Regions from separate parts of the Couchioplanes caeruleus genome, predicted to be linked through region 2. Evidence: riboswitches for the same ligand, from Rfam matches in the RefSeq annotation. Region 2 holds a riboswitch; the other holds the start of a gene.
The links. A riboswitch is a leader RNA that binds a small molecule or an ion and turns the genes downstream of it on or off. The one in region 2 is predicted to bind S-adenosylmethionine.

Region 1 (6,932 bases), 4.1 Mb from region 2:
GCACGGCTTCGCCGCAATCCGCGACGTCGACGAGTTCCGCGCCGCCGTGCCGATCCGTGACTACGACGCCCTGGCGCCGTGGATCCACCGGGCGGCCGACGGCGAATCACATGTCCTCACGGCCGACGATCCGGTCGTGTTCTTCATGAGCAGCGGCAGTACGGGCGACAACAAGAAGATTCCGATCACCCGCAGCTTCATGCGGCATAGCTTCTTTCCCTTCTACTACGCGGCCTGGGCCAACTTCGCCGAACACTTCCCGCGGGTACTGGAACGCGACGACACCACTCTCAATCTCAAACACGACCCGGTCCCCCGCCTCGCCACCACCGCCTCGGGCCGACCCCACGCCGGGGCCAGCCAGGTCGACTTCGGCGCGGCCTTCGGTGAGCATCTGGCGGCCGAGCCCGGCACCCGGGCGCCCTGGTCCACGCTGAGCGCCGAGGTCTGGACCGAGCACCAGTGGGACCGGTCCTACGCGCGACTCCGGCTCGCCGTCGAGTCCGATCTGCGCTGCGTCATCGGCATCAACCCCGCCATGGTGGCGGCACTGCCGTACCAGCTCGCCCAGTGGCTGCCGAGGATCGTCAAGGATCTCCACGACGGCACGCTCGACGGGAGGCCGTTCGGCGCCGCCAACCGCGCCCGGGCCGCGGAGCTGGAGCGGCTCGCCGCATACCACGGCACGTTGCTGCCGGCTCACGTCTGGCCGAACATGGAGCTCATCTTCTGCTGGACGACGGGGCTGGCCTCGCTCTACCTGCCTCGGCTCCGGGAGAGCTTCGGTCCCCGGGTGACCGTCCTACCGGCTCCGGTCGCCGCGTCCGAGGGTCCCGTCGCCGTGGCCCTGGACCGCCACGCGACGGCCGGTTCCCTGATCGTTCCGGCCGCCCTGTACGAGTTCGTCCCCGCCGACGAGGACCTGCGCCCGGACAGTGCGACCCTGCTCATGGAGGAGCTCGCCGAGGGGCAGGAGTACCACGTCGTCTTCACCCACGTCGGCGGGCTCTACCGGCACGCCGTGGGCGACGTGGTGCGCGTGGTCGACCGGGTGGCCGGGGTGCCCCGCGTCGAGTACGCCGGGCGTCGCAACCTCAGCGATGTGGCCGGCGAGCGGCTCCGCGAGTCGCACGTCGTCCGCGCGCTGCGTACCGCGCTGGACCGCACCGGCCTGGAGGTCGTCAACGCGACCTGCCGTCCGATCCGGGGGAGCTACGAGTTCGCCGTGGCTTCCTTCACCGACTGGGGAGCCGATGAGGTCGGGGCGCTGACGACGGCGCTGGACGCCGCGCTGAGCGGCATCGCCGACGGCTACCGCGCCGCCCGGGCCGGCGGCCGGCTGGATGCCGCGAAGCTGCACGTGGTCGGGGCCGAGCGGTTCGCCGAGGACTGGCACCACCGGGTCGCGCAGGGCGTGCGTCCCGCCCAGGTGAAGGACCGCGTCTTCCAGCGTGACGACGCGAGCTGGGAGCGTCTGCTCAGTCCCCTATGACAGAGCGTGAGCGTTGTCATAACGGCTGGACGACCCACCGTGAGGGGCTGCTAGCCTCGAATCCAGGTCATGAGCGCCAGCATCGAGCCCCGGCTTGCTGGCCGGCAACCCTCCTCCGCGGTGGGGTGCCCCGGGTGAAGACCAGGCACCGGAGCAAGGCTCCCGTGCAAGCGTGGCCTGGTTCCCAGGTCATTACCGACCTAGGAGAACCATGTCTTCCCGCAGTTCTGGCGCACCGGCCCTGACCCGGCGCCGGCACGTCGACATGATGCGGATCTGCAGCGCCGTGTGTCGGCCCTGCGCTGCGCGCTAGACCGCGCCCACACCCCTCTTTCTCGATACGCCCCTTTCTCAGGAGACCCCTGTGCGAGTTCTGCCTGCCCTCATCCGGGCCGCCGCCCTCGGCGTTGCCGCGATCCTCGGCACCACCATGCTCACCGCTTGCAGCGACGCGGCGTCCAGCTCGGCCGACAACCCGTACGGCCTACAGCAGCCCGGTGTACTGCGGACCGGGACGCTCACCGACGCGCCGCCGAACGTCTATCTGAAGGACGGCAAGTTCACCGGCTTCGACAACGACCTGCTCACCGCGGTCGCTGCCAAGCTCGGTCTGAAGGTGGAGTTCGTCGGCACCGACTTCTCCGCCCTGCTGTCCCAGGTCAACAACCGCAAGTTCGACGTCGGCAGTTCCTCGATCACCGTGACCGAGGCGCGCAAGAAGACGGTCGACTTCGGCAACGGGTACGACTTCGGCTACTTCGGACTCGACGTACCGGCGAACTCCACCATCACCAGCTTCGACCAGCTCAGCGGCAAGCGGGTCGTGGTCGTGCAGGGAACCGTCCAGGACGACTACGCCACCGGCAAGGGCCTCGACCCGGTGCGGGTGCCCGACTACAACGGCGCCATCAACCAGCTCAAGGCCGGCACGGCCGACGCCTGGATCGCGCCTGCGGAGATCGGCGAGAAGTCGGCCGCGGACAGCGGCTTCAAGATCAAGGTGGCGGCCAAGCAGCTCAGTCCCGCCCCGACCGCGTACGCGGTGGCGAAGGGCAACAACGCGCTGCGCGAGGCGCTGAACAAGGGCCTCGACGAGGTCATCGCCGACGGCACCTGGAAGCGACTCCAGGAGCAGTACTACCCGGGCCGCCCGATTCCCGCCGGTTTCACGCCGGGCAGCGGAAAGGCCGCAGCTTCGCCGAGCACGTCGGCTTCGGCCACCTCCTGACAAGGATGAGCACCCTCTGGGAGACCTTCTTCGACTGGTCGTCGATGCGGGCGGCGCTGCCCGAGATGCTGACCGTCGGGCTTCGCAACACGCTGGTGCTGGCGGTTTCCGCCGCCCTGCTCGGCTCGGTGCTCGGCCTGCTGCTGGCGGTCGCCGGCATCTCGCGTACCCGCTGGTTGCGCTGGCCGGCCCGGGTCTACACCGACGTGTTCCGCGGTCTCCCCGCCGCGGCGACCATTCTGTTGATCGGGGTCGGGCTGGCACCGCTCGGCATGGAGATCTGGGGGCCCAACCCGTACCCGCTGGGGATCCTGGCGTTGTCGCTCATCGCGGCGGCATACATCGGCGAGATCTTCCGGGCCGGCATCCAGTCCGTGGAGGCCGCCCAGCTCGAGGGGGCCCGGGCGCTGGGCTTCTCCTGGTCCGAGTCGATGCGGCTGGTGATCATCCCGCAGGGGGTCCGCCGGGTCCTGCCGGCCTGGGTGAACCAGTTGATCGCCCTGATCAAGGACTCCAGCCTGGTCTACTTCCTCGGCCTGGTGGCCAGCCAGCGGGAGCTGTTCCGGATCGGCCAGGACCACGCCGCCACGACCGGCAACGAGTCCGCGCTGCTGCTGGCGGGGCTCTTCTATCTCGCGCTGACCGTGCCGCTGACCCACGTCGTCAACTGGATCGACCGACGGCTGCGGCACGGCCGGCCGCCGGCCACGGACGACGACGACACGGATCTGGCACTGTCCGGCGCAGTACAGGGGAATGAACGATGACGGCCGCCACCACCACCTCGGTCAGCCTGAGCCTCCGCGACATCCACCTGGCGTTCGGGCCGAACCGGGTGCTGCGCGGCGTGGACCTCGACGTGGCCCGCGGGGAGACCGCGTGTGTCATCGGCCCGTCCGGCTCCGGCAAGTCGACGCTGTTGCGCACCATCAACCGCCTGATCGAGCCGGATCGCGGTGACGTGCTGCTGGACGGCCGCAGCGTACTGGGGGAAAGCCCGGACCGGCTGCGGCAGCGGGTCGGGATGGTGTTCCAGCAGTTCAATCTCTTTCCCCACATGAGCGTGCTGCACAACATCACTCTGGCGCTGCGCCGGCTCAAGAAGCTCTCCGAGGACGAGGCGGTGGCGATCGCCCGCGCCCAGTTGGAGCTCGTCGGGCTCGCCGCCAAGGCCGACGCCCGGCCGGCCCACCTGTCCGGCGGGCAGCAGCAGCGCGTCGCGATCGCCCGCGCCCTGGCGTTGCAGCCGCAGGTGATGCTCTTCGACGAGGCCACGTCCGCACTCGACCCGGAACTGGTCAAGGGCGTGCTGGGCCTGATGGCGGACCTGGCGGCCGAGGGTATGACCATGGTCGTGGTCACCCACGAGATGGGGTTCGCTCGGGAGGTCGCCGATACCGTGGCCTTCATGGACCGGGGTGTCGTGCTCGAGGCCGGCGCGCCGGCCGAGATCTTCGAGCGGGCCACCCACCCCCGGCTGCGCCGGTTCCTCTCCCAGGTCCTTTAACCTTGATCAATGGAACTTCGCAGGCTCGGCGCCGCAGGACCAGAAATTTCACGCCTTGCGCTGGGGGCGATGACGTTCGGGCAGGAGGCCGACGAACATGCCTCCCACGCGATCCTCGACGCCTTCGTCGAGGCGGGCGGCACCCTCATCGACACCGCGGACGTCTACGGCGACGGCCGCAGTGAAGAGATCATCGGACGATGGCTGAAGGCCCGTCCGGAGCTGCGCGACCGTCTCGTCATCGCCACCAAGGCGCGGTTCCCGATCACCGGCCAGCCGGGCGCGGGACTCAGCAGGGAATACCTGCATCGGGCCCTGGAGGCCAGTCTGCGCCGGCTGGGTCTCGATCGGATCGACGTGTACCAGGCGCATGGCCCCGATCCTCGCGTACCTCTGGATGAATTCGCGCAGTTCGCAGAAGAGGCGATCGGTGCCGGGAAGATCACTCACTCCGGGCTGAGCAACTTCACCGGATGGCAGATCGTCCTGGCCCATGCCGGCTGTGTCCGGCGCGGCGTCGAAGCGCCGATATCGCTGCAACCCCAGTACAGCTTGCTTGTGCGGGAGCCGGAGTGGGAGCTGCTGCCCGCTGTGGAGTCGCTCGGCATGGGTGCCATGGTGTGGGGTCCGCTCGGCGCGGGCTGGCTGACCGGCAAGTACCGGCGGGGAGAGGGGCTGCCGTCCGACAGCCGGCTCGGAGACGATCCGGATCGGGGCCTGGAGGCGCTCTCCCGGCGCGGGACCGACCGGACCTGGCGCATTGTCGAGACGCTGCTGGATGTCGCCGATCAGCACGGCTTCACCCCGGCTCAGACGGCACTGGCCTGGGTGATGGACCGGCCCGGCGTCAGCGCCGCGCTGGTCGGCGCGCGCACCGCCGGACAGTTGCGGGACTGCCTGGCGGCCGCGGACCTGCACCTGGACCCGGCCGCCACGCAGCGCCTGGACGCCGTCAGCGAGCCGCCGACGCCGGACTATCCCTACGCCTTCATCGCCGAGATATCCGAGACGCACTGACCTCGGCGAGTGAGATGAGGCGGCGTTGTTCGAGGACCGCGGCGGCGGCGTAGGCGCCGCCGCCGGCGATGGCGAGGATCCAGAACAGGCCGGGAGTGCCGAAGAAGAGTGCCGTGGTCGAGATGAGGGCGAGCCAGGCGCCGAGGCCGTAGTGCATGAGATTGCGGCGTACGGCGCCCTCGGCGAGATAGAGCAGGCCGACGACGAGGCCGGAGCCGATCGGCCACAGGATGGACTGGAGTTCCGGCATGCCGAGGTGGGCCGTCAGGGCGGTGATGGCGAAGAACAGGGCGATGAAGCCGATGACCCAGCCGGCGCCGAGGAGCTTGCAGGCGAGGACGTCCGGCTCGCTGGCCGCGCGCTGGACCCGTGACGAGGCGATGGTGGCCTGGGTGATGCCGACTATCAGCCCGATGCCGAGCAGCGCCGTCGGCAGCCAGCCGGGCAGGTCGAGCAGAGGAGTGTCGCCCTGGGAGACCGCGGCGGCACCGTGGCCGCCCAGATAGGCGAGCCCGAAGCTGACGTACGTCGCCCGGCTGTCGATCTCGATCAGGCGGCGGGGACGACCGGCGCGGGGAGCGATCGGCGCAACGGCGGTGGCGAGGGACATGGCGGAAGCCTCCAATGTGGTTGGTCGGTGAGGAGAAACGGGCGGCGGCCGGCCTGTGGATCCGGCGCCGCCCGTCGCGGGGTCAGTTCTCGTTGTTGTCCAGCTCGCTGTCGGGGATCCAGGAGCCGTGGATGCCGGCGGTCACCCGGCGCGGCAGGTGGACGGTAGCGACCCGGTTGAGGCCGACGGCGTCCAGGACCAGCAACTGCGAGGAGTCCTGCTTGAGGTCGGAGATCACGGTGAGCAGGTAACCGTCGTCCTCGTTGGTGGCGCCGGCCGCGGGGACGAACACCGCCTCGCTGGGCATCCGGGCGTCGCCCACCTGGTGGATCCGGCGGGCGCCGGTGGTGCGGTCGTACTTGACGACGCCGTAGCCGCCGAAGCCCTCCTGGTCCGGGAAGGACACCGCATATCCGTAGCGGTTCTCGGCGCCCAGGTAGTCCTCGTTGAGGGTCGGGAACTCCACCGCGAGGTCGTCGATGATCTGCTCGTCGACGGTGCCGGCCGCCAGGTCGATCATCCAGCGGCGGATGTACGAGCGGGCGTTGGGCTCGCTGCCACGCCCGGGCGCGCCGACCCACCAGTTCCAGGAGAGCTGGAAACCCTCGCGGTCCACGGTGGGACCTTCCAGGACGATGCGGCCCTGGCTGTCCTCGTACGCGTTGGAGACGTGCAGCATGTTGCCGGGCTCGATCGAGAACCAGCGGATGTGCCGGGTGCCGTCACTGCCGTGGGGCATGACGCCGATGCGCGCCGGCTGCTGGTCGCTCCAGGCGTACGGAATGCCGGAGTGCTCGGTGGGATCGAAGGTGACGTTGCCTTCGACGAAGACCACGTGCCGGCGGGTGATGGCGAAGTCGTGCTTGAGGGAGGCGGTCGCTCCCGGGATCTCGGCGCTGTGGACGATCTCGCCCTTGGCGTCGGAGACGTAGTACATCAGGTACGGCGGAAACGGCGACGAGCCGAAGAAGTGCAGCTCGCCGGTCACCGGGTCTTCCTTGGGGTGCGCGGTCATGGCGGTGCGCAGCTTGCCGTCGAAGTCGAAGGCGCCGACCGTCTCCAGGTCCGCGGTGAGCTC
Region 2 (6,932 bases):
GTGGCCCGCACCTCGCGGACCTTCCGCGAGTGGACCCGCTCCGCGTCCGGCCACCGCCCGGGCCTCGCCGGCCTCGGCCGCCACCTGCGGACGTTCCGGCCGCCGATCGCCGCCCGGCGGCACCTCGAGATCGACGTGGCCGACCGCCAGCCGGGCGCCGGTTGGCGGATCCCGATCGCGGTCACCGCCGCGCTGATGGACGACCCGACGGCGGCGGCCCGGGGGCTGACGGCCGTCGAGCCGCTGCGGACCACGCCGGGCCTGTGGGAACGCGCGTCCCGCGACGCCCTGACCGATCCCCTGCTGGGCGTGGCCGCGCGGTCATGCTTCGTGGCGGCGTACGAGGGGCTCGCCCGGCTGGGCGCCGAGCGTGAGCTGCGGGACGCGGTGGCGACCTTCATCGAGCGCTACGTGATGCGCGGCCGCTGCCCTGCCGACGACATCCTGGACCGCGCCACCGCGCCACACCACCGCTGAGCTGGGCTGCGGCCGCCCGGGCCGTAGGCTCTCGGGCGTGGATGACCTCGCGTACGCCCGGGCCCGGGCGGCGGAACTCGGCCCGCGGTTCTGCCTGACCTTCGTCAAGGGCGCCGACGAGCGCACCGCCCTGGCCCGGATGGGCGCGTACCCGGACACCGTCGCGGAGCGCACCGGCGCCGAGCTCGACGGCGCCGCCGCCGCGATCGGCCTCGGCCGGTGGAGCGTGGTGATCGAGCCGGGCGGCGCCCAGGGCGCCGACCACGTGCTGCTGGAGGCGGTCTCCCGCGGCACGGAGGCGCTGTCGGTGCTGCGCGACGACGCGGCGTCGCCCCGGTTCACCTATGCCGTGGCCGGCACCACGTCGGTCGCGTTCGACCCGGCGTACCCGTCGCCGGAACTCACCTGGGGCGCCGACCCGGAGCTGCTGCGGCATCTGATGCGGGCGATCGGTCTGCGGGAGCCGGCCGGCGAGGACGAGGAGACGTGGCGCGACGCCGAGGCCAGGGCGATGGTCCTGGCCCAGCGCCTCACCGGCGCACGGATCCCCGAGGACCCGCTCGGCGTCTCCCGGCTCTCCGCGCGGATCGAGCCGTGGTTCGTCGGCCCGGCGCGTCCCGGCGACCTGCTGCGTCCCGGTCGCCGGTTCGCCGAGGTGTTCGCCGCGGTGGATGCGGCGGGCGAGGAGCGCCGGTGGGAGGTGGCGGTCGCCCAGGTTCGCCGGCTCGCCGGGGCCCTCGGCGTCGCGGACGCGCCCGGCCTCTCCGAGGCCCTGGAGCAGGCGGCGCGCGGGGCCGGGCGGCCGGTCACGATGGACTCGGCGCTGGGCCGCGAGGTGCGGCGCTGGCTGGAGGGACCCCCGACGGAGCTGCGGACGCTCGCGGTGGCGCTGCGGGGCGTGCTCGGCCGCGACGCCGTCGTGGCGCTGCGGGCCGCCCTCCGGCCGCTGCTCGCCGGGCCCGGCGCGGAGGAGATCCAGGCCGGGACCGTCGCCGCCCTGCGGGCCCCCTAGCTCGTCGGGACCTTCTCCGCTCCGCTCAGGATGCGGAAGCGGGCCTTCTCCATGCCGGAGACGTACTTCTTGATGGCCGGGTTGGAGGTCGCGTACCCGAGGCCGTCGACCTTGAGGTCGTAGCGCCGGACGCCGCCGGAGCGGTCGCCCTTGATGAACGCCTGGATCTCCTGGAAGACGCCGTTGTCGACGCGCTTGAGCATCGAGGTCAGGATCCGGCTCTTCACCTTGCCCTCGGCCGAGGCGTACTGGTCGCTGTCGACGCCGATCGCCCACACGCCCTGGGCGGCCGCCACGGCCTCGAACGAGCCCTGGCCGGAGCCGCCCGCGGCCGAGTAGACGACGTCGGCGCCGTCGTCGATCATCGCCGCCGCGGCGGCCTTGCCCTTGTCCGGCGACCCGAAGCCGCTGAAGTCCGGCGGCTTGGTCAGGAACCGGCTGTCGACCCGGATGCTCGAGTCGACGCTCTTCGCGCCGGCCTCGTAGCCGGCCCAGAACTTGCGGATGACCGGCACGTCGACGCCGCCGATGAAGCCCACGCGCCCGCTCTTGGAGGCCAGCGCCGCCGCCACGCCGACCAGGAACGAGCCCTGCTCCTCGGCGAAGATCAGCGACACCACGTTCTTCGCCTGCACCGAGTCGTCGTCGATGATGGCGAACAGCCGGTCCGGGTGCTCCGCGGCGACGGTCTTGACGGCGCCGGCGTAGAGGAAGCCGACGGCGATGATCGGGTTGCTGCCGGCCTGCACGAGCTCGCGCAGCGCCGCCGAGCGGCCCTCGTCGTCCTCGGACTTCGTGGTGACCTCGGTCGCCTGGACGAGCAGGTCCTTCTTCGCCCGGTCGATGCCCTGGCCGGCCGCGTCGTTGAAGCTCTTGTCGCCGCGGCCCGCGTGGTCGTACGCGATGCCGACGTGGATCGCCTCGCGGCCGAGCCCGATCAGCTTGGTGTCGGTCTTGTCGTGGACCGGCGCGGCGGTGCACGCCGACAGCGTCGCGACGGCGGCGGCCAGCAGGGCGGCGGTGATCCTTCTACGCATCTGCATCCTCAGTACCGGAACTGCCCGACGGCGTCGCGCAGCGTGGTGGACATGCGGGTCAGCTCGGCCGCGGCCTCGCGGGCGCGGGCCACCTCCGCCGAGGTGACCGAGGTCGCGGCGGCGACGGCACGGATGTTCTCGGCGATGCTGGCCGTACCGCTGGAGGCGGCCACGGCGCCGCGGCTCATCTCGACGGTGGTGGCCGTCTGCTCCTCGACGGCGCCCGCGATGCTGGTCTGGTAGTCGCTGATGCGGGCGATGACCCCGCCGATGTGCCCGATGGCGACCACGGCCGCCTCGGTGTCGCCCTGGATCGCCTTGACCAGGCCGTCGATCTCCTCCGCGGCCTTGGCGCTCTCCTGCGCGAGGTCCTTGACCTCGCCGGCCACGACGGCGAAGCCCTTGCCGAGCTCGCCGGCGCGGGCCGCCTCGATGGTGGCGTTCAGCGCGAGCAGGTTGGTCTGCTCGGCGATGCTGGTGATCAGCCGTACGGCGTCACCGATCGCCGACGACGACGAGCCGAGGTTGGCGACGGTGCCGTTCGCGGTCTCGGCGGCCGCGACCGCCTCGGCGGCGACGTTGGCGGCGTCCGTGGCGTTGCGCGAGATCTCCTGAATGGAGATGCCCATCTCCTCCGAGCCCGACGCCATCGTGTCCACGTTGCGGTTGACGTCCTCGGCCGCGCCGGCGACCAGGTCCGCCTGCAGCGACGTGTCACCGACGCTCTTGGCGAAGGCCGCCGAGACGGCGTCCAGGTCCGCGGACGTACGGGTGAGCGCGTCGGCCTGCACGGCGACGTCGGAGACGATGGCACGGACCGAGTCGACCGCCTGCCCGAGCGCGGCGGCCATCTGACCCACCTCGTCGTGCCACTTGCTCTTCGGCGTCTCGGTGAGGTCACCATTGGCCACCCGGCGCAGCGCGTCACGGGCGGCGCCGACCGGGCGCACGATGCTGCGGGTGACGACCCACGCGGATCCCGCGCCGAGCAGCAGGGCCACGATGGTCGCGATCCCGATGACCCACTGCGCGCGCTCGGCGTCGTCGGCGGCGACCTGCACGGCCTGGACGCTGCGGGCGTCCACCGAGCTGGCGAGCTTCTGCGAGTGGACCATGATCCGGTAGTAGCTGTTGAAGCTGTCGTTGATGGCGATCTGGTCGGCGTTCCACAGCGCCTGCGGGGTGCCCGGCTTGTACGCGGCCACGAGCTTGTCGTTGACCGCGACGTAGGTGTCCAGCTCGGCGCCGACCTGCTGGAACAGCTCCTTCTCGGCGCCGGTGAAGGCAGCGGCGTCCACCTGGGAGAGGAACGTCTTGAAGGTGTCGCGCTCCTGTTGCCAGGCCTTGAAGGCGACCGAGTCGCCGCCGATCGCGCGTCCCGCGCCGAGCCGGTAGATGTCGTTGATGTAACTCGCCTGCCAGCCGTTGAGCGTGGCGGCGTGGGTCTTGATCTCCTCCGCCTGCCGCGTCAGCACCTCGAGCCGCCGGACGTCGTTGGCGGACCCCCGCTGGGCGACGATCGTGGCGAAGCCCATCGCGGCGACGCCGAGCAGCAGCACGAGGACAGCGGCGAAGGTCCCGAACAACCGGGTGCCGATAGAGAACCGCCGCACGTGGTCATCCCTCCGCTTGGGTGACGGCGCATAGCTGCCGCCCTTTCTCCGATCGGCACCCGGTCACCGCGGCTGAGGGCTTGAGCCGATCTCACGGCGCGGCGCCCGGAGCGGGGTGATCCTGCGTGCCACCCGGTTCCGGACGCCGTTGCCGGTACCGGCGTCGTCAGTCGTCGTTGACGCAGCTGGCGGCGGTGCTGGCGATGCCGAGGATCGCGAGGCCGTTGCCGCAGACGTTGACCGGGATGTGCACCGGGATCTCGACGCTGTTGCCGTTCAGCAGGCCCACGTTGGTGTTGCCGTTGTGGTCGTCGTCGTCGTGCGCGCTCGCGGGTCCCGCACTCAGCACGAGTGCCGCGGCGGCTACACCGGCGCCGACTGCCAGACGTTTGACCAGTTTCATGTCGTACCTTTCGCTCTTTTCCGACAGATGCCAGGACTCACCGTAGTTCCGTTATCACAATCGGTGGTCATTTCGGCGGTACAACCCTCTGGGGGGATGTCTGCTACGGTCGGCACTGGTCATGAGTGCCAGCGACAAGCCCCGGCTAGCTGGCCGGCAACCCTTGCGTCCGCGATGGGGTGCCCCGGGTGAGGACCGGGCCGGCGTCGATGACGACGCGGGCAAGCGCGGGCCCCGGCGGGGTCCCCGACCCCGTGGAGGTTCCTGTGATCTTGACCGTGCGACACGACCTGGACGTCGTCGACCCCAACGCCAACGTGGCACTGGCCAACGGCGAGAGCATCCGCTTCGCCCACCTGGACTATGCCGCGTCGGCACCCTGCGTGCGGGCCGCCGCGGACGCCGTGGAGGGCCTGCTCCCCTGGTACGGCAGCGTGCACCGCGGCACCGGCGTCCGCGCCCGAACCTCGACGCTGGCGTACGAGCGCGCCCGTGAGCGGGTGGCCGCGTTCGTCGGCGCCCGGGCGAGCGACGCCGTCGTCTTCACCCGCAACACCACCGACGCGCTGAACCTGCTCGCCCGCGCCCTGCCCGCCGGCACCACCACGATCGTCTTCGACGGCGAGCACCACGCCAACCTGCTGCCGTGGCCGCGGCAGTTGCGCCTGGCCTGCCCGGAGACCCCGGACGCGGCGGTGGAGGCCGTGGCGAAGGCGCTCGCGACCGTGCGCGGACCCGCGCTCGTCGCGGTGACCGGCGCCAGCAACGTCACCGGGGAGGTGTGGCCGGTGCAGCGCATCGCCGCCGTGGCGCACGCCCACGGCGCCCGGGTGGCCGTCGACGCCGCCCAGCTCGCCCCGCACTCCCCCGTGGTCCTGGCCGACCTCGGCGCCGACTATGTGGCGTTCTCGGGGCACAAGCTCTACGCCCCGTTCGGCGCGGGTGTGCTGGCGGGCGCGGCCGACTGGCTGGACGCGGCCGAGCCGTACCTCAGCGGCGGCGGCGCCAGCGCGACGGTCGGCGACCGACCGGGCGAGGTGACCTGGGCGACCGGGCCGGCGCGGCACGAGGGCGGCACCCCGAACCTGCTGGGCGCGGCGGCCCTCGGCGCCGTGTGCGCGGCGCTGGGACGCGCCGACCGGGCGGCGCTGCACGAGCGGGAGCAGGAACTGCTGGCGAGGCTGCGCACCGGGCTGGCGTCGGTGCCGGGTGCGGTGGAGGTGACCGCGTTCCGCGGGGCCGCGCCCCGGGTCGGCATCGTGTCGCTCGCCCTGCCGGGCCGCGATCCGGCCGTCGTGGCCACCCAGCTCGCCGACAAGTACGGAATCGGCGTGCGCGCCGGGCAGTTCTGCGCCCACCCGCTGACCCGCAGGCTCACCGCCGACCGGGCCGCCGCGCCGTGCGAGGCCGGGTCCCCGAGCCTGCTCCGCGTGAGCTTCGGCCTGGGGACCCGCGACGACGACATCGACCGGCTGGTGTCCGCCCTCGCCACGCTCACCGCGGCCCGTTCGTAGCGCACGGCGTCCGGTGCGCGGCCCCGGCCCGGCGAGCCGACCGGCCCGAACCCGGCTATCCTCGCTCAGATGTCCAGGAACACCTTGGTCGCGTACGAGCCGGTCACTCCCGACGGACTGCTCGCCGCGGCGCTCGACGGAGACCTCGACCTCGACTGCGCCGACGAGGTGCGCGACAGCCTCGCCTCGGCCGCCCGCGGCACCGGCTGCCGCCGCCTGCACGTCGACGTCAGCCGGCTGACGTTCATCGATTCCTACGCCCTGGGCGCGCTCGTCAGCGCCCGCAACTCGGCGGCCGCGGAGGGCGTCACGCTGACGCTGATCAACCCGTCGCAGCCGGTGCGCAAGGCGATCCAGGTGACCGGCCTGGCCGACGTGTTCGGCCTGCCGCCGCTCGACTGACGGCGCATCCGCCGCGACGGGTCAGGGCGACGGCGGGTGGGTGACCACCACGACCGGGCGCGGCGATCTCTTGATGAGATCGAGCGGCACGCTGCCCAGCAGGCGCTGCGTCACCGCCGGCCGGGTGCTGGAGCCGACCACGATCAGGTCGGCGCCCTGCTCCTCGGCGAACTCGAGGATGCGCTCGAGCGCGCGGCCGGACAGCACGGTCCGGGACGCCTCGACGCCGGCGGCGGCCAGGCGTTCCGCGGCCGCCGCCGCGGCCTGCTCGGCGCGGGCGGTGAAGACGCTGCGCGGCGCGGCCGCCAGCCGCTCGAGCTCCACCTCGTCCACCGCGACCACCGCCACCGTTCCCCCGGTCTGGCGGGCCAGGTCCGCGGCGGCGTCGGCGACCCAGGGCTGGTCGGCCTCCGGGTTCGCGGCGAGCACGATGCGCATGACATCGATCCTGGTGCACGGCTCCCCCCGGGACAA

Region 1: linked by a shared signal. The riboswitch ahead of EDD30_RS18465 (ABC transporter substrate-binding protein) and the one ahead of EDD30_RS00400 (aminotransferase class V-fold PLP-dependent enzyme) in region 2 are both predicted to bind S-adenosylmethionine.

Annotation. Positions count from the first base shown of each region.
Region 1 is NZ_RJKL01000001.1:4,139,776-4,146,707, forward strand. It holds gene EDD30_RS18460 (GH3 family acyl-acid amido synthetase) at 1-1,492, shown strand, start outside; SAM riboswitch class IV at 1,558-1,671, shown strand; gene EDD30_RS18465 (ABC transporter substrate-binding protein) at 1,857-2,720, shown strand; gene EDD30_RS18470 (amino acid ABC transporter permease) at 2,726-3,487, shown strand; gene EDD30_RS18475 (amino acid ABC transporter ATP-binding protein) at 3,484-4,227, shown strand; gene EDD30_RS18480 (aldo/keto reductase) at 4,237-5,244, shown strand; gene EDD30_RS18485 (ABC transporter permease) at 5,216-5,854, opposite strand; gene EDD30_RS18490 (carotenoid oxygenase family protein) at 5,937-6,932, opposite strand, start outside.
Region 2 is NZ_RJKL01000001.1:88,114-95,045, reverse strand. It holds gene EDD30_RS00425 (glutamate-cysteine ligase family protein) at 1-477, shown strand, start outside; gene EDD30_RS00420 (DUF6461 domain-containing protein) at 515-1,489, shown strand; gene EDD30_RS00415 (BMP family lipoprotein) at 1,486-2,526, opposite strand; gene EDD30_RS00410 (methyl-accepting chemotaxis protein) at 2,535-4,139, opposite strand; gene EDD30_RS00405 (chaplin) at 4,306-4,542, opposite strand; SAM riboswitch class IV at 4,660-4,776, shown strand; gene EDD30_RS00400 (aminotransferase class V-fold PLP-dependent enzyme) at 4,809-6,056, shown strand; gene EDD30_RS00395 (STAS domain-containing protein) at 6,126-6,458, shown strand; gene EDD30_RS00390 (universal stress protein) at 6,480-6,896, opposite strand.